DNA from 4 places in the Paenibacillus sp. FSL L8-0644 genome. Region 3 is predicted to be linked to each of the others. Evidence: riboswitches for the same ligand, from Rfam matches in the RefSeq annotation. Region 3 holds a riboswitch; each other region holds the start of a gene.
The links. A riboswitch is a leader RNA that binds a small molecule or an ion and turns the genes downstream of it on or off. The one in region 3 is predicted to bind cyclic di-AMP.
Positions count from the first base shown of each region.

Region 1: another riboswitch for cyclic di-AMP. It lies ahead of NSS94_RS00535 (C40 family peptidase); the one in region 3 lies ahead of NSS94_RS19740 (TrkH family potassium uptake protein).
Region 2: another riboswitch for cyclic di-AMP. It lies ahead of NSS94_RS00140 (3D domain-containing protein); the one in region 3 lies ahead of NSS94_RS19740 (TrkH family potassium uptake protein).
Region 4: another riboswitch for cyclic di-AMP. It lies ahead of NSS94_RS12985 (3D domain-containing protein); the one in region 3 lies ahead of NSS94_RS19740 (TrkH family potassium uptake protein).

Region 1 is NZ_JBBOYN010000001.1:130,830-138,371, reverse strand. Features, by position in the region: gene NSS94_RS00545 (M1 family metallopeptidase) at 1-1,162, shown strand, start outside; gene NSS94_RS00540 (hypothetical protein) at 1,174-2,001, shown strand; cyclic di-AMP (ydaO/yuaA leader) riboswitch at 2,278-2,414, shown strand; gene NSS94_RS00535 (C40 family peptidase) at 2,420-2,920, shown strand; gene NSS94_RS00530 (GNAT family N-acetyltransferase) at 3,223-3,729, shown strand; gene NSS94_RS00525 (4a-hydroxytetrahydrobiopterin dehydratase) at 3,808-4,107, opposite strand; gene NSS94_RS00520 (hypothetical protein) at 4,225-4,518, opposite strand; gene motA (flagellar motor stator protein MotA) at 4,706-5,500, shown strand; gene NSS94_RS00510 (flagellar motor protein MotB) at 5,493-6,320, shown strand; gene rluF (23S rRNA pseudouridine(2604) synthase RluF) at 6,455-7,156, opposite strand; gene NSS94_RS00500 (PAS domain S-box protein) at 7,208-7,542, opposite strand, start outside.
Region 2 is NZ_JBBOYN010000001.1:28,743-36,284, forward strand. Features, by position in the region: gene NSS94_RS00130 (HD domain-containing protein) at 1-169, shown strand, start outside; gene NSS94_RS00135 (TatD family hydrolase) at 212-982, shown strand; cyclic di-AMP (ydaO/yuaA leader) riboswitch at 1,184-1,466, shown strand; gene NSS94_RS00140 (3D domain-containing protein) at 1,738-2,886, shown strand; gene rnmV (ribonuclease M5) at 3,033-3,578, shown strand; gene rsmA (16S rRNA (adenine(1518)-N(6)/adenine(1519)-N(6))-dimethyltransferase RsmA) at 3,586-4,470, shown strand; gene yabG (sporulation peptidase YabG) at 4,526-5,422, shown strand; gene veg (biofilm formation stimulator Veg) at 5,624-5,905, shown strand; gene NSS94_RS00165 (small, acid-soluble spore protein, alpha/beta type) at 6,068-6,247, shown strand; gene ispE (4-(cytidine 5'-diphospho)-2-C-methyl-D-erythritol kinase) at 6,392-7,246, shown strand; gene purR (pur operon repressor) at 7,428-7,542, shown strand, end outside.
Region 3 is NZ_JBBOYN010000001.1:4,343,473-4,351,014, reverse strand. Features, by position in the region: gene uvrC (excinuclease ABC subunit UvrC) at 1-1,938, shown strand, start outside; gene NSS94_RS19745 (CPBP family intramembrane glutamic endopeptidase) at 1,907-3,637, opposite strand; cyclic di-AMP (ydaO/yuaA leader) riboswitch at 3,899-4,052, shown strand; gene NSS94_RS19740 (TrkH family potassium uptake protein) at 4,466-5,806, shown strand; gene NSS94_RS19735 (potassium channel family protein) at 5,825-6,502, shown strand; gene NSS94_RS19730 (LysR family transcriptional regulator) at 6,508-7,413, opposite strand.
Region 4 is NZ_JBBOYN010000001.1:2,900,312-2,907,853, forward strand. Features, by position in the region: gene NSS94_RS12960 (DUF4178 domain-containing protein) at 1-187, opposite strand, end outside; gene NSS94_RS12965 (DUF350 domain-containing protein) at 212-619, opposite strand; gene NSS94_RS12970 (PspA/IM30 family protein) at 751-1,419, opposite strand; gene NSS94_RS12975 (NADH:flavin oxidoreductase/NADH oxidase) at 1,508-2,530, opposite strand; gene NSS94_RS12980 (polysaccharide deacetylase family protein) at 2,836-3,642, shown strand; gene NSS94_RS12985 (3D domain-containing protein) at 3,836-4,504, opposite strand; cyclic di-AMP (ydaO/yuaA leader) riboswitch at 4,511-4,679, opposite strand; gene NSS94_RS12990 (amino acid ABC transporter ATP-binding protein) at 4,910-5,632, opposite strand; gene NSS94_RS12995 (ABC transporter substrate-binding protein/permease) at 5,619-7,082, opposite strand; gene NSS94_RS13000 (M20 family metallopeptidase) at 7,231-7,542, shown strand, end outside.

The sequences.
Region 1 (7,542 bases), 4.2 Mb from region 3:
ATTTCCCACCCGTGGTGCCGTCCGACAGAACGGACAAAAAATATATCAATTTTATGCCGATGATGTACACGATTTTGCCTGGTCCGCTTCACCCAACTTTGTAGCCGTAGAAGAACCCTTTTCTTCTGCTGAAGTCCCTGGTGTCAAAATCAAGCTCTACCTTGACCCATCGCACAAGGAGCTCAAAGGACGCTATATGAGCGCAGCGAAGGCCGCTCTTTTGTACTACAGCAAATGGTACGGGCCTTATCCATATTCCACCCTGTCCATCGTGGTTCCACCTAAATCAGGCAATGGAGCTGGCGGCATGGAGTATCCGACACTCATCACGGCCGCTGCTGCGGGTAATCTCAATCCTGGCTATAGTCTGGAACGGACATTAGTTCATGAGATTGGACATCAATATTTCTATGGAATGGTAGCCAATAATGAATTTGAGGAGCCGTGGCTGGATGAAGGCTTCACCTCCTATGCAGAGGAGCGACTTATGGAGCAAGAATATGGGCTTACCCCCAACTTGCCATTACAATCGGGACAGGTATCCTCCCCACAGCCGCTAAACCGTGAGTCATGGAAGTACGGCTCGGCTGCTGAGTACGCGCAAAATGCCTACTCTCGAGGTAAGCTGGTACTACGGGGCATTGAACGTCAGGTGGGTATGAAAAAAATGGATCGCATTATGCGGACCTACGTCCAGACGTACCGATTTAAGCATCCGTCCTCACAGGATTTTCAACGTATCGTGGAGAGAGTCACCGGACGCTCATGGAGCCACTATTTTGAACAGTATGTATATGACGGCCAGATGGCGGACTTTTCAGTGGATCACATCACAAACCACAAGCAGGAGAATGGATATGAAGCAGTCGTGACGGTCAGCAAAAAAGGGGCGGATTATCCCAAGATCCCTGTCCAATTTACCTTCAAGGATGGAACCACGAAATTCAAGGCTTGGGACGGTGCGGGCAAAAGCACAACTTTTCGGATCAAAAGTACTTCTCCCGTTTCCTATGTAACCCTTGATCCCCTATATACCATTGCACTGGAGAACAAGCATATTAACAATACCCTAAAAGCCGAATTGGACGAAAAGCAACAAACCCGTTGGAGTATAAGTGTAACCAAGCTGTTGGAGACACTGCTTGGAAGTCTGTCATGGTGAGGTGTCTATAGATGCGGACTGTTATAAAAGAGGGCTGGGCGCTGGTGCGCATACGATTTTATATCGTTATCATTTTGTTTCTGTATCGATTACTGTGGGGGGTGTTTCTCTATCGGCTGGTACAATCTGCCGTTATCCCGCTACTGCTCCGTTATCCTGATCAGGGTCAAAACGAGCTGGGACAGACCTTGTTTTGGATGGAGAGCCAGATTGCTCTGATGGACAGCCGGGAAGTACATGTGTATTTGTGGATACTACTAGGGGCGACTGTACTACGCATACTGATCACTCCCTTCATTAGAGCCGGAATATATCAAAGCCTGCATACCGATGCGACTGAGCCGCAAAGCCTGTCCTTTTTCAAAGGTATGAAACGCCATGGCATGTCGTCGCTGTTGTATTACATCATCGAGTTGGGACTGCTGCTGATTCCCGCCTTTTGGGTAGTACCGAGACTCTACCCTATTGTAGCAGGTACGCTTCAATCTCCCTCTTACCTGCTGCACTTGTTGCCCTATGCCATGGGATGGATGGCATACGGATGGTTCATTCGGCAGTGCATCCTGTATATGCAACTAGGCACTGTCGGTGGTCACGCCATACTATCGTCCCTGCTCGCCTTCTTTCGCCAGCTTCTCCCAGCTGTCGGTATATCCCTTTTGCTCGGTGCTTGTGTGCTGCTGGTCTTCGGTCTATTTGGCACCGTGGCGATGATTTGGACTGGCATGCTCGCGCTCATTCTCCAACAATCGTATCATTTTGTTACTAGTCTGGTCAGGCTATGGCATATCAGTTCGCAGTACAGACTATGGCATACCGATATCTCCAGTAGAAGCTAAGCCCTTCCTTTATGTTAATCACTTCATTTCCGTCTGTCGAAAAAACTTTATGCATAACCGCGCAAACGGCACATAACTGAATACTGTTAACAAGATCTGTTCCTGGGACATTAGGAGCAGATTTTTTTTGTAACTTTTTGCAATGAAACATTTGCCAAAGCCAGCCGACTTTGTTACAATAATCGCAGTGAACTGATAGTAACAACTTTGTAATCTTTATTGTAACCTTTATCTCAAAAATATCGTTATTGTGAATACTGCTCTCCAAGGTGCACATCTTAAGTAAAGCCTAATTCCTGGCACCTAGGAAGCGGGGGAACCAGTTTGGGTGAATTGATCTCGCAACAGAGTGGTCATAGGGGACCTTCTACCGAATCCTTAAGCTAACCTCGCAGGCATTGGAAGGGGTATATTTTTTTTGAAGAAGAAGCTAACGATCGCAGCTATGAGTCTTGCCATTGCCTTTACATCTTTTACATTCGGTGGCGGCAGTGCATTTGCAGACTCCAAGATGGACCAGGTCATCCAAGATGCCAAAGGAACGAACTACAGAAGCGGAGGCACTACACTCGAGGGATTCGATTGCTCCGGCTTCACAATGTATGTATTCAACAAACTGGGAATTAAACTTCCGCATCAATCTGGATCACAATTCAAAATGGGATCTTCTGTATCCCGCGATGAAATGAGGCCTGGGGACCTGGTGTTCTTCAACACCACAGGAAGAGGCATTTCCCATGTAGGTATCTTCGTAGGTGAAGGGAAATTTGCCCACTCCTCGACTTCACGTGGTGTAGTAGTTAGCTCACTGAACGAAAATTATTACGCTAACCGCTATGTCGGTGCAAAAAGAATTATGAGCACAGACGCTTACCATTCTGTAGCTTCAGATATTCCTGATGACGACAACGTAGAATAACTAACGCACAGCAAGCTAACTCTAGCCGCAATTTGATTCTGCCGGAATCGAATTGCGGCTTTTTATGTCCACAACATCAGCAATGATTATCTTTACTGACGAACTGACACCTCAAAAGGTTTCAATTTTAGCGAACATCGTCGGTTTTACCGTCACCGCTGGGGGAGCATATGAGCAGTAATTCCTTCTTATTGAATGTATACCCGTCTTGGGTATAAAATAAACACGCTTGCTATTCCCCTGCAACTTGTCTACAATCTGTTGTTAATGATTGAAGCACCTGTAAAAGGAGGATGGAACACATGCCGGCCTCAATATCCAACTATCGGATCGTACCCATGGACGAGCATCAAGCGGCTGCAATCTGTGAGTGGCGCTATGATCCACCTTATAACATATACGGTTGGCTCCCCTGGGAACAAATGAAGGCGCTTGAGGTCGAATTTGGAAGTCCCACGCTTCGCCAAGAGCAATATGTTGCCGTACTGGATGAAGAGAACAAGCTGATGGGATTTGCTCAATATTTTCCTATGATCGGTGTGACCCGGCTAGGTCTTGGCATGCATCCTGAAAGATGCGGACATGGCAAAGGCTCTGATTTTGTCCGTGCCATTGCAGAGGAAGCCCAACGACGCAACCCGAAGAATGAAATTGATCTAGAGGTGCTTACTTGGAATGGGCGCGCTATCCGGGCCTACAAGGCGGCTGGATTTGAGCTTACAGATACCTATGAACGCCAGACCCCCGACGGCAAGAAACCATTTTATTGTATGGTATATCGTCCCGAGCACCCAACCCAGATTCTATGATAAAAGCGCCTTCGGCATACAACCACGATGTTGTATAGCGAAGGCGCTTTTATCATCATACGACAGATCATTACAAGCTCAATGACTGCTACGCATTTTTTCAAAAGCTTCATTATATTGTTGGGCTTCCTTAATATCCACGGCCATAATACCGCCATCGTCCCAAGAGGTCAAACGCAGAGTCACGGTCTTGTAATCAATCGTAATAAATGGATGATGATTGAATGCTTCAGATATAGCGGCAACTTCATCCACGAATGCAATCCCTTTCATAAAACTGGAAAAATTATATTTCCGAACGATCCAACGTCCTTCCTCCAGCTCCCAGCCCTCCAGTTTCTCCAGATGTGCTTCAATCTCTTCTTGTGTAAAAGGCATGTTACGAACTCCTCCCCGTTTATACGGAAGCCTTTCGACCGCTTAAATACGGCCAAAACTACGATATATTGGTGTACATATTACCACGGCCCCGTTGATAAATCCATAAGACGGACCTCAAATCAAAGGGACTGACGTCAGCTCCTCGTCCCCAATCAGTACATAGATACGATGCTGCTCCGGCTCATAGATCACAACGCCACTCCCTACTGTGATTGTGGGCTCTGTACCCAGTGCATAAAATAAGTCTTCTGCCAAAGCTTCATTGACTTCCTGACGTCCCGCCGGGTCCAGCCTGTCCCAATCTTCTGCTTCCATCTCAAAAAACTCATAGCTATCTGGGATGCGTCCCACAGCGTCTGTCAAATCGTTCAAAATTTGTTCATACTCACGTCCATGCTTTACTCCCATGCCATTTCCTCCAATGGTTCCGCCATTCAATACATAATCACCTTATTATACCGGAAATTCGCACTTAACAAAAAAGAGAGTTTTGTCGATAAATACTATAATCCGTCTTGTAATGACGCGCTTGGGGCAAGGACGACCCCGGCGGCATGAAAGGATTCAAAATCTATTCTCATGGATGAGGTGTATCATGCAAATTTCAACCATTATTGGACTTGTGCTCGGGATTTTGTCACTGGTCGTCGGGATGATCTTAAAAGGCGCTCCGGTCGTCAATCTGGTCAATAATCCCGCTGCTTACATGATTATTTTCGTCGGAACGGCAGCGAGTATATTTATGGCCTTCCCGATGGCAGAAATCAAACGGATTCCGAAGCTGTTCAAGGTTATTTTCACCGAACAAAAACTGTTAGACCGCAAAGAGCTCATCGGTACGTTTACCGAGTGGGCATCCATTACCCGTCGTGAAGGTCTGCTCGCCTTGGAATCCAAGGTAGAGGAAATCGACGATCCCTTTATGCGTGGCGGCATGCGAATGATTATTGACGGCAATGATCAGGAATTCGTACGGGACGTTCTAATGGAGGATATCAATGCCACCGAGGATCGACATCGCTCTGGCGCGCTGATCTTCTCCCAAGCCGGTATGTACGCTCCAACGCTCGGGGTACTCGGTGCGGTTGTAGGTCTGATCGCCGCTCTGGCCGACCTTAGTGACATGGAAAAGCTCTCTCATGCCATTGCAGCAGCCTTCATTGCGACGTTGCTCGGTATTTTTACAGGTTATGTCCTGTGGCATCCGATGTCCAACAAGCTCAAACGGTTATCCAAAAAAGAAGTCGAGCTTAAATTAATGATGGTCGAAGGTCTGCTTTCCATTCAATCGGGGATATCTACGATTGCCATCAGTCAGAAACTGACGATCTTCCTGACTCCGACCGAACGGGCTACGATGACCCAGAAGGATGGCGATTCCAGTGAGTAAAAAGAGACATGAACCGCACGAAGAGCATGCTGACGAAAGCTGGCTGTTGCCATATTCCGACTTAATGACCCTTCTGTTGGCTCTTTTCATTGTCTTATTCGGTATGAGCTCGCTCGACGCCAAAAAATTTGAAACTATGGCTCAATCCCTGAGTGCAGCTTTTAATGGCGGCACTGGCGTGCTGGATCACTCAGCCGCGAATCCGTCGTCACAATCCATGGATATGGGCAAAAATAAAGAACAAGTGTCACAACCCGTAAAATCGAAAGCTACTTCTACCTCTGAACTGCAAAAACAGCTGGCCCAACGGGAAGAAGAAGATTTAAAAAAGCTTAAAAAACAGATGGATCAATACATTCAAAATAACGGCCTGACCCCGTTGCTGAATACCAAGCTAAACCAATCGCAACTAATGATCACCATTAGTGATAATGCCTTGTTTTCATCCGGGCAGGCCGAAGTAAAGCCGGAAGCAAGAAAGCTGGCCAAGTCCATTTCTAGTATGCTCCAGCAGTTCCCTGGCTATGATGTTATCGTATCGGGTCACACGGATAATGTACCGATCTCCAACAGCCAGTTCCCGTCCAATTTTGATTTGAGCGCCAAGCGCTCTCTGAATTTCTTGCGTATCTTGTTGCTCAATCCAGATCTCGACCCAACCAAGTTTGTATCCATCGGTTATGGCCAGTATCGTCCATTGGCAAGCAATCAAGATGGTCAAGGACGCTCTAAAAACCGTCGTGTTGAAATATCTGTTCTCCGCAAATATCAGAACGGGACACAAGTCATCAGTCCTACCTCAAGCTCGAGTGAAGGTTGATTATGCATATGTTATATGAACAAAGGCACCGCCGCATTTTGATGCAGCTGGTGCCTCTTTGTTTAGTGCTTCCTGTACTTCGCCCTTTCAGATACGACGATCATACGCTCTAGGCTATACGAGCCCCTCTGGCATTAGCTAAGCGTATAATCGAGCATCTGACCAAGCTCCAGCTTCTCAGCCTCTGTCAGATCACGCCAGGCACCTTTCTGAAGAGACCCCAACCGAATATTCATGATTCGCAGCCTTTGCAGTTTTTTAACTTCATAACCGAAGGCTGCACACATACGCCGGATCTGACGATTTTTCCCTTCAGTCAGGATAATACGGAATACATACTCAGATACACGCGTCACCTCACAAGGTAGCGTCCGCTGACCGAGTATTTTCACTCCGCTAGACATGCCCTGCACAAAAGACGGTACGACAGGGCGGTCCACTGTTACAATATATTCTTTCTCATGCTTGCCTTCTGCCCGTAGAATCTTATTCACAATGTCTCCATCGTTGGTAAGTAAAATGAGACCTTCCGAATCCTTATCCAGGCGTCCAATCGGGAATATCCGCTGCGGGTGCCCCACAAAATCAACAACATTGCCTCTAATGTGGCTCTCCGTTGTACTTGTAATGCCCACCGGCTTGTTCAATGCAATATAGACGTGATCAGACTTATCGCGCAGTGGCTTGCCGTTCACGCGAACATCATCGCCTTCTTCCGCTTGACTACCCAGCACAGCCACTTCGCCGTTAATCGTCACGCGACCGCTCTCTACCAGCTTGTCTGCCTCCCGGCGCGAGCAAAAACCGGTTTCGCTGATAAACTTGTTAATGCGCAACCTGTGTACCCTCCATTTCTACTAACACACTTCCTCCTGCGCCCCAGCTCGTTACTCCGGCTTGGCAATCGGAAGCTGCACCAGGGCAGTCGTTCCCTCTCCCTCTGTGCTTTCAATATCCAGTGTGCCTTTATGACTCTGTATAATACGCTGGCTGACCATAAGTCCTAGTCCTGTACCTGTTTCTTTGTTTGTGAAAAAAGGTTCTCCCAACTTGGACAGCATTTCTGCGGGAATACCCGCTCCCTGGTCCCGTATGAAGATTTTAACGTTTTCTCCCTCCAAGAACAAATGAATCGTGATGATGCCACCTTTACTCATAGCCTCCATGCTATTTTTAAGTAAATTAATGAATACTTGCTTTAACTGATTTTCTTCAGCGTATA
Region 2 (7,542 bases), 4.3 Mb from region 3:
GCTTGGACGTCAGGGCGAGGTGAGTGAAATATCCGAAGTTTCGGAAATTGTGCGCTCCATAAGTGGTATTCACCGAGGGAAATATCATATGTATTTTCCCCAGAATAAATTGAACGCGGTAAAAGACAGGCTTCCTGCCGAAATAAGGAATTATTTTGTCAAAGAATAGACAACTATATAGAAATGTAAGTAAAAAAAGGAGATGTAAACCTTGGATTTGTTCGACACTCATACTCACTTGGATGCGCCACAATTTGACGAAGATCGTGAAGAAGTTATAGCACGTGCTGTCGAATCAGGAGTAACGCGGATGATCAATATCGGATTTAATCGTGAGACCATTCCATCCACCATGAAATTGGCCGAGACGTATGATTTTATTTATGCGGCAGTTGGATGGCACCCGCAGGATGCGATTACAATGCAAGAGGGAGATTTAGAATGGATTGCATCGTTATGCAGTCATAAGAAGGTCGTAGCCATCGGAGAGATCGGTCTGGATTATTATTGGGATACATCACCGAAGGATGTTCAGCATCGGGTGTTTCGAAATCAAATTGGTCTGGCTCGTGAGCTCAAAATGCCCATTGTTATTCATAACCGGGATGCCCATGAAGATATTGTTAAGATTTTGCGTGAGGAAAAAGCGAGTGAGATTGGCGGAGTCATGCACTCCTTTTCTGGGAGCTGGGAGACAGCCCAAATGGTGCTGGATATGGGATTTCACCTTTCCTTCGGTGGTCCTATTACGTTTAAAAATGCCAAGCAGCCAAAAGAGGTGCTGGCACAGGTGCCACTGGACCGTCTGCTCATTGAAACGGACGCGCCCTACCTGACGCCGCATCCGTTTCGCGGGAAGCGAAATGAGTCTGCGCATGTGAGACTGGTAGCAGAGGCTGCAGCCCAAATTAAGGGGATTACAGTGGAGGAATTAGTGTCAATAACGACCCAAAATGCCTTGGAACGATTTGACATTCAATAAAAAAGCGAAGAAATCGATCAAAATAAAGAGATAGACGAAGCTAATCATGAATTTGTTGCAGGAAACTCGAGAATATTACAATATTTTAACCGAATATTTTGAAAAATGTACTTGAAACCTGCTTTACAACATGCATAGAAACAGGATATCATCTTTTCAGTGAATTGTTGTTTGAATGTAAACATCAACAAGTCATTTCATGAACCAGTCTCGCTGAGTCCCTTTTACAGGGAACGGGGGAACCGATATGGCTTACAGTACGTCCGGCGTATGTGCAAGAAGGGAACGTCCCTTCCGCCAGCCGGCTCGACCTAATTTCTTTTCCCGGATGGGATTGAACAGGTGGAGGAGCCGTATTTCGATTTCTTTCTGGGTCTTCGGGGTGAATGTGAAGGCGACCGCCATGAGCGGTTGACCCAAGCTAGGGCGACTCTCTACGTCCGAACCCGACAGCTAACCCCGTAAGCGTAACAAGAGAGAAGCCATCTCGTGCATGAGTTTTCCCGCATATTCACACATGCCGGAAGCCACGAAAGAGCTCTCTAGTCTCTTTCTTTGGCTTTTTTTGTTGTGAATAAAAGAAAATCTGTCATCATACTGTGGTTAAACAGGGGAGGACAGCATGCCGCGAAGACGGGTACATGGTGCAGGACAGTCGCAGTTTGGGCTTGTCTTGTAGAAAATCTGTTATAGTCACGTCAAATCTCAACTATGTCTTACTCCAGACGGCGGGCTATGTAAGGAGGACGGAGGAAATGGGCATTTTCCAAAAAGAGGAGACCCATGAGTCACGCTCATCCAGCATGTCTTACGTATTGCGTTGGAAGCAAGAGAATGTGCGCCAGGCTGCTTTGGTTGCTATTTTTCTAATCGCGCTAACGATTATGATTTCAATTCTGATGTACACGCAATCTAAAAAACAAGTCTTTTTTGTCATTGATGGCAAGGCATCTGCGGTAGAAACCCGGGAATCCAAGCTTCAAGATTTGCTGAGCGAGCATTCCATTTCACTTCAGCCGCATGATACAATTTCTATGCCGCTAAATGGAGCAGTACAGGATGGGGACCGCGTAGTCATTAAACGTGCCAATCAAGTTAAAGTATCTTCAGGCAATGAGACGAAAAAGCTGTACACAACAGAAAATACAGTAGAAGGTGCCATTCGTACCTCGGGCTATAAATTATCGTCAACGGATAAAGTTTATCCTGCGTTGGATGCCTCTGTTTCGTCTAACATGGACATAAAAATCGTCCGTGTGAAGAAACAGCAGGTCGAACAGAAAAAACAGGTGCCTTATCAGGTCATCAAAACGGCCGATCCAAGTCTTTATAAAGGCGATAATCGGGTCATTCAAAGCGGCAAATCGGGTGTGGTAGTCCAGCACGTTCAAAAGGTATATCATGATGGAAAGTTGGTATCCAAACAGCTGGTTAACAAGGAAGTTGCACAGAACCGTGTGGATAAGGTTATTGCGGTAGGAACGAAGAAAAAGCCGGTCGTTCTTGCTGCTTCCGTCGGTCCCAATGATGCGGTTAAGACAACAACGGTTAGTTCGGGCAGTGCTGTCCGTAAAGCAGGCGTCAATTTTAAATATAGCAAAGTTTTACAAAATGTCTCCATGACGGCGTATTCCTCACAGGAGCCAGGTATCGGTACACGTACTGCATCCGGCACGCGCGTGACGGAAGGTCGTACCATCGCTGTCGATCCGAGTATAATTCCAATCGGCTGGTGGGTGTATATCGAAGGGGTGGGCTTCCGCCGTGCGGAGGATACCGGTGGCGCGATTAAAGGCCACAAAATCGATGTGTATTATGAGAGTTTGAGCCGAGCCAACCAATTTGGTCGTAAGCACGGTAAAACCGTATATGTTATCGGACCGGTAAAGCCTGAAATCAACTAAAACAGGTTGTGTATGTTGAGGGCAATGCGATAGTATTAACAACATAGTTATGCCATGCTAAGAAGAGGATATCCTCTTCTTATTTTGTTTTCAAAAGCAGGGAAAGATAAATATAGCTTGCTGTGTAGCAGTGGAGGGAAATGCAAATGATCAAGGAAGTGATCGTGGTAGAGGGCCGGGATGATACGGTGGCCATTCGCCGCGCTGTTGAAGCGGATACGATAGAAACTGGCGGCTCAGCCATTAATAAAATGACGCTGCGTAAAATTGCATTGGCGCAGGAGCGGCGGGGGGTCATCATTTTAACCGATCCCGATCATGCAGGGGAGCGCATCCGTAAGATTATCGCTTCCAAGGTACCCGGCTGCAAGCAGGCCTTTATACCCGAGGCAGAAGCGACGCGCAAAGGAGATATTGGTGTGGAGAATGCCTCACCGGAAGCAATCAGACACGCTCTCGCACGGGTTCATACGACAGTAGAAGGCGCCGATCCGCTGATTGAGTGGGCGGACCTGATTGATGCTGGACTTATCACCCACCCCAATGCTGCTGCACGCCGTATGGCCTTAGGGAATGTGCTGGGTATTGGTTATTGTAACGGAAAGCAGCTACATAAACGGCTCTCTGTATTTCAGATCAGCCGCGAGGAATTTGCCGGAGCGCTGGCACAAATTGAAAGTGAAGGATTGTGATATTCGTATGACAGGGATTCAAGATATAGCAACACCGCGGCGTACGAAGGAAATTATTCAACGGCACGGTTTTTCGTTCAAAAAGAGTTTGGGACAAAATTTCCTGATTGATCAAAATATTCTCAATAAGATTGTGAATGCTGCCGGATTGGATGAGACGAAGGGCGCACTTGAGATTGGTCCTGGGATTGGCGCTTTGACCGAGAAGCTGGCGCAATCGGCCAAGGTAGTTACCGCTGTCGAGATTGACCAGCGGCTATTGCCAATTCTCGAAGAAGTGTTGGCCCCTTATGAGCATGTGAAGGTACGTCATGGAGACGTGCTGAAGCTGGATTTACGCGAGGTGTTTGCAGCTGATTTTGCAGACGTGAGTAAAGTAAGTGTCGTGGCTAATCTGCCGTATTACGTTACTACACCGATTCTGATGAGGCTACTGGAGGACAAGCTCCCTTTGGAGAATATCGTCGTTATGATCCAAAAAGAAGTGGCTGAGCGTATGGCTGCGTCTCCTGGAACGAAGGATTACGGTAGTCTGAGCATTGCAGTACAATATTACAGCGAACCTGAATTAGTCTGTATTGTACCGAATACAGTATTTATTCCCCAGCCAAATGTGGAGTCTGCAGTCATTCGGTTGCGTGTACGGGAAGCCCCTCCGGTGGAAGTGGTGGATGAGAAGCACTTCTTTGAAGTGGTTCATGCTGCTTTTGCCCAGCGTCGTAAAACGATTTCCAATAACTTAAAAAGCCGATTTTTCACCAAAGAGAACAAGGACACGTTGGAGCCGTTGTTGCAACAAGCTGGTATTGAACCCTCCCGTCGAGGAGAAACGCTAAGTATTGAGGAATTTGCGCGTCTCAGTGCTGTTCTGGTGGAAGCAGGTATATCCTAAGCTGGAACCAAACTGTGCATTCACCCATACGATATACGAGGGGTGATACAGTGTGATGAGTTTAGGAGACTTGGTCGTTCGGAAATCGTACGGCGGAGATGTCACGTTTCGCGTTGAGGACATCCAGCGGGATAAAGCGATCATTAAGGGAATAGAATTTCGGTTGCTGGCCGATTCCCCGGTGAACGATCTGGTCAGAGTGCCTGCAGACCAGATTAGCGGTAAGACTCAGCAGGCTCACATTAAGGCTGGTGAGTCTCTTAATCTGTTGCAACGGGCACGCCAGCAGCAAGCTGCTCGTAGTCAGGCAGCTCTGGTTGGGGACTGGAGTGATCCAGTCGAGTCAACGTATTTTGAAATGCCGGGAAAGGTTCTTCATCTGGATGGAGATCCCGGCTATTTGAAAAAATGTCTCAGTTTATATGAACAGCTCCGTGTTCCTGCAGAGGGACATCACGTTCATGAATCGGCAATGGCGGATACGTTGTACCGGCTGCTTCCCCGTATCCGTCCGGATATTGTAGTGATTACCGGACATGATGGCGTGCTAAAGCAGCCACAGCCTTACGATTTGTACAGCTTGAAAAGTTATAAAAATTCGCAAAATTTTGTGGCGGCAATTCAGGTAGCAAGACAATATGAACGTCATCTGGATTCGCTGACCATTGTAGCGGGGGCGTGCCAGTCCCATTTTGAGGCGCTGCTGCGTGCGGGAGCGAACTTCGCCAGCTCACCAGGGCGTATCCTGATTCACGCGCTGGACCCCGTTTACGTGGCTGCCAAGGCGGCCTTTACTTCGATCCGAGATACGGTGAATATGGGGGACCTGTTTCACCAGACAATCAGCGGCAGTCGCGGAGTGGGTGGAATTGAAACCAGGGGAAGCTATCGCATCGGCCTGCCGAAGCTTGAAAATTTGTCAACGCTTAAAGTAACGCCTTCCGCAATCTAGGATTCAAATGTGCCAATAGGATTGACTTGAACAAAAAGCCTCTGCTTTCAGAGGCTTTTTGTCATTTTTTATATAAATTATTCCTGTTCGCAAAAAATTAAATTGACAACTCATTTTTCGTGTTGTTATAATATTTAGCTCGATTTGACAATCCATCTAAAATTCGTTATAATGGACAAGGAAAGAGGTGGTCGTTAGGCAATGGCTAAAAATACGCTGTTGGAAATCAAACGCAGTCTCGACGCACATGTAGGGCAAAAAATTTTGCTGCGGGCTAACGGCGGACGCCGTAAGACCGTCGAACGAACTGGTGTCTTGGAAGAAACGTACCCTTCTGTTTTTATCGTCAAGCTGGATCAGGAGCAACAGACGTTTAAACGTGTCTCCTACAGCTATGCTGACATCCTTACCGAGTCGGTGGAAGTCAGCGTATATGATCCCGACTCCCATACAAGTGTAGTCGAATATTTTGAAACACCTTAATTCATTTCGTGATTTATACCAGCTTTGCAGGTTTAACGACGGCTTCGTCATTTCAAATGACGGGGCCGTTTTGTATATACAGAGCAGGATGAAGCATGACATCTCTGCACATACTAAGCCGGGAATGATCTTCCTTATTCCATTGCCGAAGGAGGCGTATGTATGAGCCGAAGAAGACGGAGTGTCATGTCGGAGGAGCTAAAGTACGAGCTGGCCAAAGATCTTGGATTTTACGACACGGTCAAGGAAGAAGGCTGGGGAGGCATTAAAGCCAAGGATGCGGGCAATATGGTCAAGCGGGCCATCCAGCTTGCTGAGCAGGCTGCTTCTCGCAAATCGTAGCCATCGGTGGTGCTGATGAAAAGCGGGGATATCCGGAATTAGACCGGGTCATCTCCGCTTTTTTGAACCTCATGACTTGACACGCTGAGTCTGATATAATATGTTAAGCTGTCTTGAGGGAAAAGTTGAAGGTGGGTGAACGCCTTGAAAATATATGAAAAAGCACCGGCGAAAATCAATTTAATGCTTGATGTTCTACGTAAACGGGACGATGGTTATCACGAGGTCGAAATGATTATGACCATGGTCGATCTGTCTGACCGATTGACGATGTCTGAGTTACCGCGTGATACCATTATTATTTCAAGTCAAGCCGGGTACATACCATTGGATGAAAAGAATTTGGCTTTTCAGGCTGCGCGTCTGATCAAAGAACGTTATAACGTGTCTACGGGCGTCCACATCCATCTGGATAAGCATATCCCGGTGGCAGCAGGGTTGGCGGGTGGAAGTAGTGATGCTGCCGCAGCGCTGCGTGGACTGAACAAGCTATGGAAGCTTGGTATCTCGGATGCCGAATTAAGGGTGCTGGGTGCGGAGCTGGGCTCAGATGTACCTTTCTGTATTACAGGGGGTACAGCTTTAGCGAGTGGACGCGGAGAACTGCTCAAGCCACTTCCGAATCCGCCACAATGCTGGGTGATCCTTGCGAAGCCGCCGATTAATGTATCGACGGCTGAAGTGTACGGTCGTGTCAAAGCGGATCAGATTACGCACCACCCGTCTGCACGCCAGATGGAGCATGCGATCCGTAACGCTTCTTTTACCGATGTATGCAACGCACTGGGGAATGTACTGGAGGATGTAACACTAAAGCTGTATCCAGAGGTAGAGCATCTTAAAAACTCCATAATCCGCTTAGGAGCAGACGGTGTGCTGATGTCAGGTAGTGGACCTACGGTGTTCGGACTAGTATCGAAGGAAGCCAAAGTGCCACGGATTTACAATGGACTAAGAGGGTTTTGTAAAGATGTGTACGCAGTACGACTTTTGACCTGATTTTAGATATTTCTTTCTTATTATAGTGGCAATTGTTGTACAAATACGTACGAAGATGATATATTTACTATTAAATATTCGGATTTCACTATATCACTTACATTCCGCCAGCAACCGGCCAGTCCGCCGGTGCTTTACTGTACGAAGCGGGCGGCAGGAGAATAGATCGCGAGGAATTGTTGTGAAAAAACTTAAAAGAAGCTCACGATTGGTGGAAATGACGCAATTTTTATTGTCACGGCCGCATACGCTGGTGCCTCTTACTCATTTTGCGGATCGCTACGGGGCAGCTAAGT
Region 3 (7,542 bases):
TTGAAAAACCGGGTCCGTTCCTATTTTACAGGTAGCCATAACGGCAAGACGCAGCGACTGGTTTCCGATATTCGTGATTTTGAATATATCGTTACAGGCAGTAATATGGAGGCACTCATTTTGGAGTGCAATCTCATTAAAAAGTACCAGCCACGCTATAACGTGCTATTGAAGGATGATAAAACCTTTCCGTATTTGAAAATTACGAACGAGGCACACCCCAAGCTGGAGGTGACCCGTCGCGTTCTGAAAGATAAAGCAAAATATTTTGGACCGTACCCCAATTCCTACGCGGCACATCAGACGAAGAAGTTGCTGGACCGTATGTATCCGTTACGCAAGTGTGGTGTGATGCCCAAGGAAGTGTGTCTGTATTATCACATGCATCAATGTTTGGGGCCTTGTGTGAAAGAGGTCGAGAAGGAAACGTATGACCAGATTGGTCAGGAAATTGGTTCCTTTTTGAGCGGGGGACATGAGGAAATTAAAAAGGATCTTCAGCGTAAAATGCAGGAGGCCGCAGAGGAATTGTACTTTGAGCGGGCCAAGGAGTTGCGAGATCAGATTATCAGCATCGACGCGATGATGGAAAAGCAGAAAATCACCACATCGGATGCGAAAGATCGAGATGTATTCGGTTTTTCAGTAGATAAGGGCTGGATGTGTGTACAGATCCTATATGTCCGCAAAGGTAAAATGATCGAGCGCCATATGTCGACTTTTCCTTTCTACGGTGAGGCTTACAGTGATTTTATGTCCTATGTGACGCAATATTATAGTGACAACCCAGCAGTGCCGCAGGAAATATTGCTGCCGGATTCTCCTAAGCTGATGCAGGCGGAACAGGCTAATGTCGATCAACCGGTTGCGGCAGAAACTGCACTCTACAGTGCACCTACAGCCGATGTTACCGGACAGACAGATGAGAAAGCGATACAAACGGAGACAGAGCGTTCTGCTGACTCACTACTGGTGGCTGAAGAACAGGCAACTTATGCAGCGGCAACGAATCAAGATCAAGCTGGTGACCAAGATGCCGAGATAAAGGAAACAGAAACTCAACTATCCGGTGGACTGGAGGACCCAAGTACGGCGGCTCTCGCTCTGGCTGAATGGTTGGATGTAAAGGTACTTGTACCGCAGCGTGGACTGAAAAAGCAAATGACAGGCATGGCGACGGAAAATGCACGTGTAGCTTTGGATGAGAAGTTTAAGCTGATCGAGCGGGATGAGGAACGAACATCCAAAGCTGCAAGCAATCTCGGACGTGCCATTGGGCTGGATAGCTTGCACCGGGTGGAGGCGTTTGATAACTCCAACATCCAGGGTTCCGATCCAGTCTCAGCCATGATCGTGTTTATTGATGGCAAACCTGCCAAGAAGGAGTATCGAAAATATAAAATCCGTTCTGTGCAGGGACCCGATGATTATGAAACAATGCGTGAGGTTATCCGGCGTCGATATGAACGTGTGCTTAAGGAAAATTTGGAACGTCCCGACTTGATCGTTGTCGATGGTGGACGTGGACAAATTAAGGCGGCGACCGATGTATTGCAAAATGAGCTGGGTTTGTTCATTCCTGTATGTGGTTTGGTGAAGGATGCCAAACATAGAACATCCCAACTATTGGTGGGAGAATCCTCTGAGGCCGTGACACTTGCACGTAATAGCGAAGAATTTTACCTGCTGCAACGGATTCAGGACGAGGTTCACCGTTTCGCCATCACGTTCCACCGCGAGCAACGCGGCAAATCTATGGTAACTTCCCGGCTGGACTCTATTCCAGGCATTGGCGAGAAACGGCGTAAGTTACTGCTTAAGCATTTTGGATCGCTCAAAAAAATAAGAGAGGCCAGTGTCGAAGACTTCCGGCCTCTCTCTATTGGGGATAAGCTTGCGCGTCAGATTATAGCTGCCCTTCGGGAGGAGGAGTCGTAGAATGCGACTCCTCTTTTTGTATAGGTTCAAACATCATTCGATTCGGCTTTTTAGGACTAAACCAATAAATGATGTAACCCACAATGGCTGGAAGTAAGATCCAGAATAGGCCCGCGCTCACGTTCACAGTATCTCCCAGACTCATCACACTAAGTCCCATTAGAATGCTGTCAAAAATAACGTGGCTGAACATGGCGGCAATAAAGCCGTAACGCAGGAACACAAAACTGAACAGCAAACCAAGAAAAGTCAGCTCAATAGGTCTGGAAATCACTGGATAGATCGGATAAAGTGTATGTCCCAGTGCCCAAATCAGCGTGGTGATCAGACAAGCAACAAAAGTATTTTTCACTATTTTTTTGACCATCGGAATACCAAACAGACGGTAGACAGTCTCTTCTCCAATACCTGCCATCCAGGCCATAATTGGCAGCAGCCATGGATAAGCCATATTGTAAGGGGATTGCGTGGCATCTGTTGTGGAGAATGTATTAAATGTGCGCTCCAGTATAAAGAATAAAATGGATTGTACCCCGAGTAAAATAAAGGCCCACAAGTAGCCGACATACATACTGCGAAGCACATACAGCCCGTAGCCCGGCTCTTTCGCACGTGGCCATGCATTCAGTCCAACCTGACGCATAAGCCCGTCACCGCCGACCAAGGAGAAGTAGAGCGCTACAGCCATGAAGAAGGTAACACCAATCTGGAACACCATAAGAAATATAAGCATGCCCTTACCGCCTGCTTCTGCTTGCAATAAAGGCAGCATGTTCATTGTCCCGGCTATACTAGCAATAAAGTATATGACGGACAGTACAATGCCGCGTACAAATGAAGTATGTCGTCGGGTGAGTGAGGCATACACAATGGCAAGTACACCGAGCACAAAGCTAAATAGGGCATAACCCGCATAGGTCATCCAATTCGCCCAAAATGTTTGCTTTTCGATATAATCGGTATAGGATGACGGGGCCGAAAAGCTTTGAGTGAAGGAGCGAACATCACCGTCTTCAAAAGTAAAAGCCAGTGTAAGTACCGAGGCGCCAATTTTTTTATCGTCTACGGTATACTTTAATCCGCCTTCTTGTTCAGTGGTCGCGAGCTTTAAATCCGCCGGCTTAAAGCCAAAGCGCTTCACCCATACAGCGGCCGCCTGCTCCTTGGCTTCAAGCGTCATGCCGTCCTCAGCCACACGTACAAGCCTGTTACGTGCTTGTTCATCCGTAGAAATATCAGCCTGCGTGTAATTGGTGCTGGAGGTGATCCGTTTAAAACTAACGACCTTCCCAGTGGATAAATCTACATGAATTTGCAGCTTGCTCTTCGCTGAGGATTCAGGCAGATCGACCCGAAAGGTTTCGTAAGGGTAATTTTTCTTCCATGTACGGTCGTACTGTTGAAGCAGTTTTTCTCTAGATAAATAACCGTACAAATCTGTTTCGGCCTGATAGGTCACCAGAGGCTTCTCTGGCTGTGATTCAGTATATCCCAGCTCGGAGCGGGCGAAGTCCAATGCGTGTATAACCGCTTCTTGTTTGCTGATGACCTTTGCATTCATTACTGATTCTGGACTTGGATTGCTAAGCGAGGGAATAAGCAATTGAAAGATAAAAAAGCAAATCAGGCCAATCCCGCCCAGCAAGCCTAATTTTTTGAAGTTGGCCGTGAGCACGACCGGTTTCCCGATAGGATTCATGAGTTTCCTCCTTAATCTGTAAATAAGAACATCCATTAAAGATATCATACTGCACAGGTTCCCGCCAACAGACCAGCGATATTCATGAAAATAGAGTGAAAGCACTTTAAAGTTCCAATAAAATAAGATAAGCTGCGATTAAACGATGCCCATTCGCAAAATAAAGCCAATTTCACGTTTTTTCGACGAAATCGGTTTTGTGATCTGGATATAGAAGGATTATAATCTTGAGGCAATGCCTATAAAATACATAGGTAATGATATACAGTTGAGCCGAATTTCTATGGGAAAACGGGGGAACCATGTTACTGGGGTGAATTTTACAGCCGATCACTGGTGGATCGAAAGTGTAAATAGGGCATACTGTGCTGCCCGAATCCGTCAGCTAACCTCGTAGGCTATGAGCAGGAACCAAGTCAGGCACTCGGTTTTCCGGTGTCTTTTTTTGTGCGTATAAAAGTGTTTGGATTGGTTAGATAGACCGCTGCGGGTGCAGATTATTCTTCCGATTGCTGTTATCCCCGGATTTTTTGATTGTATACCCCCTTTAATGGTTAAAATCCGGAGATAAAGGCAAACGCTTCGCTTCTTCAGAACAATTCTGCCCCCTTCGCTACTGCCCGCCAATAGCACAGGGGGCCGAGTAGTGCTTGACATGCATTCTTCCTGTATTCAGGGAATGCTAATTATAGTTAACTAAGGTTTGGAAAAATCAAAAAATTCAGGGGCAACGACGATCGGAAGATCAAATGGAACGCGTAGCGAGCTTACACCGTATTAAATCACTGTTTTTATAGTTTTAAGGATTAGGAGAGAAGTGATGAATAGATGAATCCCAATGCAAGCTGGCTCCGGCTTTCTCCACCGCAGATATTCGTTGCGGGCTTTGCCATTATCATTCTAATAGGTAGTTTATTGTTAATGCTGCCGATCTCCAATACAACAGGAAAGCCACTTGCGTTTATAGACGCTTTGTTTACTGCCGCTTCCGCGACCTGTGTTACAGGGCTTGTCGTAAAGGATACGGGGACCTTTTTTACAACCTTTGGTCAAGTTGTTATCGTGGCGCTCATTCAGATCGGCGGCCTAGGCTTTATGACCATGGCTACCTTGATTGCACTGGTGTTCAAGCGTCGGATTTCCCTGCGGGAGCGTCTCATTTTGCAGGAAGCGATGAATCAGACTTCTGTAGAGGGAATTGTCGGGTTAATCCGTAAGGTATTACTGTACTCACTGGTTATTGAAGGCGTATGCGCTACGATATTCTCGGTTCGCTGGTCCTTTGATATGCCCGTAGGCAGGGCGATTTATTTTGGAATCTGGCATGCCATCTCCATGTTTAACAATGCTGGTTTTGATTTATTCGGTGAATTTCGCAGCTTGACAGGTTATGTATATGATCCGATTGTTAATTTTACAGCCATGTTTTTGATTATTTCAGGCGGCATTGGTTTTGTAGTGATGTCAGACCTGGCAGAATATCGCAAGCGCAAGAGACTGTCCTTGCATACCAAGGTGGTACTCAGCATGACGGGCGCTATGATTGTAGTCGGCACGCTCGTGATTTTTGTATTTGAGTTTACGAATCCGAAGACTCTCGGCTCGCTTGATTGGGGTGGTAAGCTATTGGGATCTTTATTCCAGTCCGTTACTCCCCGTACCGCAGGTGCCAATACCTTGGACATTGCAGGCTTGCGGCAGGCTACGCAGTTTTTTATCATCATACTCATGTTTATCGGGGCTTCTCCTGGCTCTACTGGAGGCGGGATTAAGACCACAACATTCGCCCTGCTCATTGGAGCGGTGATTTCGATGCTGCGGGGGCGGGAAGATATTGTACTGTTCAAGTACCGACTTGCGCAGGGACGAATTTACAAGGCTTTGACCATTACACTGCTGGGGTTGCTGTTCGTGATCGGGGTGACGATGATTTTGTCGGCAACCGAAGATCATCATTTTCTGATGATCTTGTTCGAGACGGTATCTGCGTTTGGTACGGTGGGGCTGTCGATGGGGCTTACACCTGATTTGACAGTCATAGGCAAGCTGGTGATTACCCTGACGATGTTTGCAGGTAGACTGGGGCCACTCACGCTAGCTTATGCACTGGGGCCGAAAAAGGGTAAAGAATTATATCGTCATCCGGAAGGTAAAATGATTATAGGATAAGGGAGTTTTCGAGTAGATATGAAGACGCAGCAGTTTGTAGTTATTGGCTTGGGGCGGTTTGGCTCAAGCCTGGCTTTGCAATTGGTGGATATGGGGTGCGAGGTGCTAGGCATTGACCGGAATGAGGATGTTGTGGACAGTATGAGTGAGATGTTGACACATACTGTCGTGGCGGACGCTACCGATGAAGACTCGTTGCGATCACTGGGCATCCGTAATTTCGATTGTGGCATTGTTGCTATTGGTGATGACATTCAGGTAAGCATCCTCACCGCCATTTTGCTGAAGGAGCTGGGTGTGAAAAAAGTCGTAGCCAAAGCCATATCTGTGCTGCACGGGCGTGCGTTAGAAAAGCTCGGTGTGGACCGGATTATTTATCCAGAACGGGATATGGGTATCCGGGTGGCTCACCAGCTAGTCACGCCTAATTTGCTCGATTATTTGGAGTTGTCTAAGGAATATAGTATTGTGGAACTCAATGTACCTGCATGTCTGAATGGCAAAACGCTAGCAGAGCTAAATGCCCGTACCCGCTTTGGTTGTAGCGTCGTGGCGCTTCATACGGCGAATGGTATCCTGATCGCACCGACGGCTATGGATCGATTAAAAGCCGACGATATTATGGTCATCATCGGCTCGAATGATAATATCGGCCGCTTTGAGGATGAGGTTGTTAATGTTAATGAAGAGGGCTAAACCCTTTACACCATACGGTAGCCTGCAAACGACGCACGTGTCTCGCTAATCCAGCGTCGTGCTGTCGGACCGAGATCGGTCGTCTCCGAGTAAATGAGGGAGGTCGTTCGGCGTGTCTCCTTCAAATCGGGCAAGTACAGTGCAGTGAGTCCATTATCCCGTAATAGTTCGCTGCGCAAATAGGATTTGGGTAGCAAGGCAGAAGCCTTACAGGTTGGAAGCAGGCGTACAATTGCCTCGAAGGAGTCGATTTCCATGCGGATATCCGGCATGATGCCGCTGCGCTGGAACAAGTCATCCGTCAGACTGCGATACCAGGTTCCTTTGGAGAAAATAATCATCGGCAGTCCTTGCAGATCTTTCATCGAGGCCGTTCCTGTCTTGACGGTTAATTCATGTCCAATGGAAACAACGAGCTCCAAATGATCATCAAATAGCGGAATGCAACGCAGTCCGACTTCATGAATGGCAGATCCGACAATACCGGCGTCTGCTTTTTTGTCACGTACAAAGGCGACGATTTCATGGGTTTTACCGGTGAGCAGCTTCAGCTCGGTTTGAGGATGCTTGCTCATAAAAGCTTCGACAAGGGTAGGCAGCGTTGTCTGGAGTGTCGTGAGACTTGCGCCGAGTGTAAGCATACTCTGGGCTTCATTTTTGTGCTGGGAGAGCTTTTGTAAGAAGCGAAGCTGTCGTTGCCGTTGCTCTAGTGCGAATGTATAAACAAATCGGCCAGTGGACGTAATTTCGAGCCGTTTGCCCCGACGATCAAAGAGATTCACACCCAGCTCTTCCTCCAGCTTGGCAATTTTGCGGGACAGGGCGGGTTGGGACAGATTCAGCAGTTTGGAGGCTTTATTCAGGCTGGACTGCTCGACAATGACGGCAAAAGCGTTCAAATCCTCAAACAAATCATCCACTTCCTCTCTATATGCAAAAAAGACATAATAATTAATACGTATATTGCAATTCCATTATAAGCCGAAAAGGAGTAACATGAAAGCGACACAAGATGTTCACACTTTTGTTTTTCCTAATAA
Region 4 (7,542 bases), 1.4 Mb from region 3:
TTTGATTACCATCCTGAAGTGTCAAAACAACGGCATTCCGGGCACGATTATGTACACGACCTACCACTTCATAGGTGACAAGCGAAACTTCACAGATATCACCTGGATTTAAGTGAAGCATGCTTTTCTCTGCTTTTGGCGGCTCCGGCTTAGCAAATAGATTTGAAATTCGTTTCCAAACACCCATGGTTATATTCCTGCCTTTCTTAGCCTAGAAGCATGCTGTAATGATCAAGGCGCCAACCAGATGCAGCGCTCCTGAAAACAGGCCGAAACCAATTTTACCTTCCTGTGTACCTTTATCCAGATCAAACTGGGCCCAGTACCGCAACAGCAGACGTACAATAACTTCCAAAACAAGCAGGATGACAAAAGCGATCACAGAATACACAAGCGCTTCGAGCAAATTATTAGCTGTAGCGATAGAGCCTGACAAAATATAGCCTTGTGCAACCAGCTTCATAATCATTCGTACCGTTACGGCCATATTTCCAGCTTTCACTTCGGCAAAATCCTTATACTTCGTGAATAAAGAGTCGACATACATTAATGCGAAGATCAAAATAGCTCCCGCACCAGTCCATACAAGCATTGCTTTCATCGTTTCTAAAAAATGCATTTCATACCATCCTCCACATCTTCTTGACCTTCATATAATGTTTTACGCCTGCGGGCAGGGAAAAGCGAAGGAGAAAACGTTTCTCCTTCGCTTCCTGAGCAATCAAACTTGGCGGCACTGCTTAAATGTTCTTATTTATTTTCGTATTGCTTCAACAAAGCGGCAAGCTCATCGTCCACGGCGCTTTTCTTATCCAGCTCTTTGAACTCCTCATCCAACGATTTTTCCTTAGAAGACATTTCGTTGCTCGCTTCGGCACGTGCTTCTGCTTGCAGCATTTTTTCCTCCATACGCTTCAATCCGGCAGTTGCCGTATCAGAGCTAAAACCGTTCATAGCTTTGTTAATTTCAGTTTGCGCTTTAGCTGCGTTATAACGGGCAACCAGTGTCTCGCGCTTGTTTTTCATTTCTGTCAGCTGTCTGCGCATTTCATCCAGCTTGCCACGCAGGTTATCGGCCGCAGCTTTGTTCTGTTCGTAACCAGCTTTGAACTCGTTCATTTTTTGTTCAGCAGATTTCTTTTCTTCCAGCGCGCGACGGGCCAGATCTACATTTTGTGCTTTTGCAGCGGTATGTGCCTGTTCTTCGCGTTTCTTTACCAAAGCAGCCTGTTCTTCGTATTGCTGTTTGAATCTCTTTTCAATAGCAATTTGAGCGGCTACCGCTTTCTCTGCATCTTCCAGGTCCTCTTGCATATCACGAATGTATTGGTCCGTCATTTTAACTGGATCTTCTGCCTTGTCAATAATGGCGTTAATGTTGGACATCGTAAGATCTCTTAATCGTTTGAAAATAGACATGTGAAGTTCCTCCTAGAGTTGAATGCTTAAATTTTAAGCTCTGTACACATGTTTACGCAAGCTTTGCAAAGAGGGTTTCAAAAATTATCTAAAAGCCGCGCAAGTAAGGCTCTGGGATGTCGGCCTGTACTTTTAGCTCCCGCGATGCATGCAACGCCCAATAGGGATCACGCAGCATGGCGCGGCCTATTGCTACCAGATCAGCTTCTTTTTGCTGAACAACCCGACGGGCGTCCTCATAATCATCCAGTAATCCAACAGCAATTACAGGTACATTCAGCTTTTCACGGACGGTATGAGCTAAATCCACCTGATAGCCAGCACGCGCAGACGGCCCTCCGCCAGAACCAATTGGACCCTCGCCACCAGAAGAGATATGGAAAATGTCCACACCTGCATCACGATATCGTTCCCCTACACCTGTTATGTATTCCACATTATATCCATCCTCGACGTATTCTTTGGCAGATATCCGCATAAGCACAGGCATATCAGCAGGAAGAACCTCTTTAACAGCATGTATGACCTCAACACCGAACAGTGACAGATCCTGGCCATATTCATCTTCTCTCGTATTTGTTAAAGGCGAATGAAATTGATGGATCAGATAGCCGTGAGCGCCATGTATCTCAACCGTATCAAAACCGGCTTCCACCGCGCGGCGCGCGCCTTCTTTGTATGCCTGAACCAGTTCCCTGACTTCTGCTGTCTTTAAGGCATGCGGCTTTTTAAGGCGTTCGCTAAAAGGAATCGAAGAAGGACCCACAGGTTGCTCAGCATCTTCGGCCTTGCGTCCAGCGTGGCCTAGTTGAATGCCAATTTTGGCACCATACTTGTGAACTTCCTCTACAATCTTACGATATGCAGGAATATGTTCGTCACTCCAAATACCTAAATCACGATCCGTAATACGTCCATCAGGATGAACCGCTGTCATTTCCACAATAATAAGACCAGCACCTCCTACTGCTCGGCTCACATAATGGACATGATGCCAATCCGTCGGATTTCCATCCTCGGCCTCCACACTGAATTGGCACATCGGGGGCATAACAATCCGATTTTTTAAAGAAAGCCCCTTTAATTGATAAGGAGTAAACAAGTCGGTCACTTTTATCCTTCCTTCCTTCAATTCCATGTCTGTATAATTATGAATTGCAACCCCATTATACACCAGCTGTCACGGGATACCGAATCCGTTGTAAGGCTAAAACTTGCGAAAATGCTCTTGTTTTCGGTCATGTTTAAGAGAATATGTACGTTTAGCTCCATCATCTTCATTGATAATCATTTCATCGCGAACTTCTTTCCAGACGTTTATGAGCCTAACTTGGTAACCAGCATATTTTTAATAGGACAGGTACATAATAGTCGAGAGCACCACTAGGTACCACTGCACGAAAAGGGGGGATACATATGCCGTACAGGGGAGTGTTGCCATGCTTGGCACTGTTACTAGCATTTTCAAGTTTACCCGTTCACGCGGATGCGCCTCCCAAGATCGGAACGCCCCATCCCAAGGAAGCAGCTGTTGCTTCTTCTGTACATCTGAGTACAGATCGAGCTACTCCTACATTAGCAATGTTGCGTAAAAAACATGCGGACATTTTTAAAATGTGCGGCCCACACACCCGCCAAATTGCCTTAACCTTTGATGATGTGCCCGATTCTAGGTATACGCCGCAGGTTTTGGACGTATTACACGCCAACGGCATCAAAGCCACCTTTTTCATCGTCGGTCACCGTGCGGAAAAGCATCCGGGGATTATACGTCGTATTATCCGTGAAGGCCATGCTATAGGAAATCATTCCTATACTCATCCGGATTTTAGGAAGGCTACACCAGAACGCTTTCGCAACCAGATTACAAAAACAGAACGTATTTTACAAGCCAGCGCAGGTTTTCGCCCCAAGTTGATTCGTCCACCCTACGGTGAAATTACAGAGCCTCAAATAAAGTGGGCACGTCGTCATGGCTACATGATTGTCAACTGGAATGTAGACTCTCTCGACTGGAAGGGACTAAGTAAAACACAAATTCAGCGAAATGTGATTCCAGCTACAGGGCCTGGCTCTATTATTTTAATGCACGCTGGTGGAGGTCAAAGTTCCAACTTGCAAGGCACTGTCCAAGCTTTGCCGGGTCTAATTCACTCTCTAAAAGCTAAGGGCTACAAATTTGTGACAGTCCCCCGGCTACTCCACACATCGGAACGAAAATAACAGTATGTTTATGATTGAGGTACAAGCTAAAGCAACGTAAAAAGGCTGTCTTACCAGCAGAAGTATTCTGCTCGTCAAGACAGCCTTTTTACGGATAGGACCTGATAAGAGTCCGAGCTAGATATATACGGATATAGGCGTTAGGTTTACATAATATATATTATGTTTAATTAAACTGTATATACGTACAATGCTATTTATCAATAACGTACAGTTTCACATTTTGAAATCCAAAGTCGTTCACAAATGATTTGTTGCCTGGAATAAAGATATCAATCCGCTTTCCTGTAATGGCGCTGCCCTGATCGCGAGCGACAGCTACAAAAGAATGATCCGGCAAACCTGGATGGGAGTAGCCTGTAACCAGTACTTTCGTGCCCATCGGAATGACGTTAGGATCTACCGCAATTGTACCTAGTTTAAGCGGATTGCCGTAGTAGTCCACTGCGCCCCATTTACCATTCTCATCGGCTGCGGCAGAATACGCTGAAGCCTTAACGTCAACTATTTTGCTATAGTTGAATGTTTTACCCCAAGCTTCAATCGTTGGCGCCTCATTCGCTGCTGCTTTCTCCGTAAGAAGCTGCGGCTTCGATTCCGAAGCTGCCTTTACACTTTTTTCGTCAGGCACCTTAATTTGCAGACCTGCATATATATTGGTGGAGGCAATGTTTGGGTTAGCCTTTGTTAGCTCGTCTACCGATACTCCATAACGTTGAGCAAGCAAAAAGAAGGTATCGCCCTCTTTGGCAGTGTGAAGCGAGGCAGCATCCGCTATTCCAGCTGTCTGTGCCAACCCTGCAATAGCTGCGGCAAGCACCGCAATTTTCATCGTTTTACCAATATGTTTTAAATGTTTCAAAGATATGTACCTCCTCTTTTATGCCTGCGAAGTTAGCTGTCGGATTCGGACTCAGGAGAAGCCCTATGCTTGTGCAATTCACCCCTAGGCATATTCCTCATCGTCTTATGACGTATCGGAATGGCTGCCGTTGTTACGTCCCCCGCACTTCCCATAGTTTGGGCCAGCATTTCAGCGCTTGTCTAACCGCATGCTGTCCCGGTAAGTTTTGGCTTACTGCATAATATCACAATTTTGTAACCTTATCCGCATGAAAATGTTGGGAACCCTGAACATCATACTACACTCGTTACAATTTTGTCATTAAGAAATCGATATTTGTTACGAAAGTATGGGGAAATGGTGACAAAATAAGAAAAGCCCTCCGTCAACGGAGAGCTTTTTTATGATTAGACCAGCACTTTCTTACAATACTTTGGCAAGAAAATCACGAGTGCGATCATGGCTTGGAGTGCCAAATACCTGGTCTGGTGCACCCTGCTCCACAATTTGACCGTTATCCATAAAGATAATTCGATCGCCTACCTCGCGGGCAAAGCCCATTTCATGCGTTACAATTACCATTGTCATACCGCCTTCGGCGAGCTTCTTCATTACATCCAGAACCTCTCCAACCATTTCAGGGTCCAATGCAGAAGTCGGCTCATCGAACAGCATTACGTGCGGCTGCATGGCCAAAGCACGCGCAATCGCAATACGTTGCTTCTGACCACCGGATAGCTGGTTCGGATAGGTATTCTTCTTATCCTCGAGCCCCACGGTACGCAGGAGTTCTAATGCAATTTTTTCCGCTTCCTTACCTGACTGTTTTCTAACCTGCGTCGGTGCAAGCGTCAGGTTCTGCAACACTGTTTTGTGTGGGAACAGATTAAAATGCTGGAACACCATCCCCATTTTTTCCCGGGTTACATTAATATTATGACCACGAGCTGTAATCGGCTCGCCCTCAAATAAAATCTCCCCATCCGTCGGCTGTTCTAACAGATTCATACAACGCAAAAACGTACTCTTCCCCGAACCGCTGGGACCGATGATAACGACAACTTCTCCTTTGGCGATATCTATATCAATGCCTTTTAAAATCTCATTCTTGCCGAACGATTTACGCAATTGTTTAACGGTGATCACTGGCTCTCAACTTCCTTTCCCATAAACCAAGCAGCTTAGACAAGCTGAATGTCATTACAAAATAAATAGCGGCTGTGATTATGAACGGACTTAATCCTTCATAGGTAATATTCTTAATGACCTGGGCTTGATACATAATATCCACCATACCAATAGTCGAAATAATGGAGGATTCTTTAATAATTGTAATAAACTCATTACCGATAGCAGGCAAAATAGATTTAAACGCTTGCGGCAAAATGACGTGACGCATAGCTTTGCCTCGTCCCATACCCAATGAGCGTGCAGCCTCCATCTGTCCACGGTCTACTGCCTGGATACCTGCACGGAAAATTTCAGCCAGATATGCCGAGCTATTCAGAGACAATGTGATTATACCGGACTGGAGTGGAGTAAAATTGACACCCAGCGTCAAAGCAATCCCGTAGTGAATGATCATGAGCTGCACCAGCATAGGTGTGCCACGCAGGATCTCCACATATGTGGTACCTAACCACTCAATGATGCGTATACCACTCATCCGCAACAAGGATACGATCAGACCAATGATAAATCCAAACAGTACTCCGAGTGCAGACAGCAACAGAGTGTAACCAATACCCGTAGCGTAAAGACTGCGGTATTTCCAAAAAATATCTACGATGTTATTAGAAGAAACCTGTCGATCTGCCGAGAGTGCACTCGCTTCTGTAGAAAACTTTTCAATCGACCCGTCCGCTTTCAGGCGAGCCAACGTTTTATTTACAGAGGCAAGCAATTCTGCGTTCCCCTTACGTATACCTACAGCAGTTTCTGCTCCGGCATCCTCAGGTATCGCTTTGGCAAGTGTTACGGTCCCATCTAACGTGTACCCTTTAGCAACCGTATCTTCGATCACAACAGCGTTGATACGCTGGGTCCGCAGCTGGAGTACCAGATCGGATATTTTGTCCAGTGAGGTTACAGAGGCATTGGGTACTTTTTGAGCAATTTCTTCCTGAATACTCCCCTTTTGCGCGCCAATCTTCTCGCCTTTCAAAGCAGCCATCGTAGGATATTTGTCTTTATCCTCTGGGCGTACCATAATGACTTGCTTGGAGCGATAATATACATCTGAAAAATCAATGCTTTTTCTACGCTCATCCGTCGGTGTCATACCGGACAGTACCAAGTCTACGCGACCACTTTGCAGAGCAGGTAGCAAAGAGTCAAAACTCATGTCCTCAGGGACCATCTCCGCACCCAAATCTTTGGCGATTTCCTTCGCGATTTCCACATCGAAGCCAACAATAGTATCCTTACCGTTAATAACTTTATGAAACTCATACGGCGGAAAGTCGGCACTCATGCCCACTACAAGTTTTTTCTGTGGCTTTGCTTCCGTTCCGTATGCATTGAGCATGGGAAGACCCGTCAACAGCAAGATAACCGCCGTCAAAACCAGGGCGGTAAAACGATATGCCTTTTTCAATCTTTTTTTCTCTCCTTAAATTCTTTATAATAAATAAGATTGTGTCATTATAAATGAATATGCATGATTATGCAATGAATGTTATAGTACAATTTCAGCATACCTAGCACAGTACCTACATTACAGCTTATATAAAGGAGTTTTCAGCATGAATTTTAAACAGACCATTCAAAAGACAATTGAGCAGCATGCCCCACGCTTTAAGGACATTTCGTTATATATTGGGGCAAATCCTGAACTTGGAAACGAGGAATTTCTGGCCGCTGCCCGTTTAAAAGAAGAACTCATTTTTCACGGTTTTGAGGTCCAGGCACCCGTATTGGGCATAGAAACAGCCTTTATTGCAACTTACAAAGCTGAAAAATCCGGGCCGGTTGTCGCTTTTCTGGCAGAATATGACGCTCTGAAAGGTTTAGGACACGCCTGTGGGCACCATCTGATATGCATGATGAGTACCGGT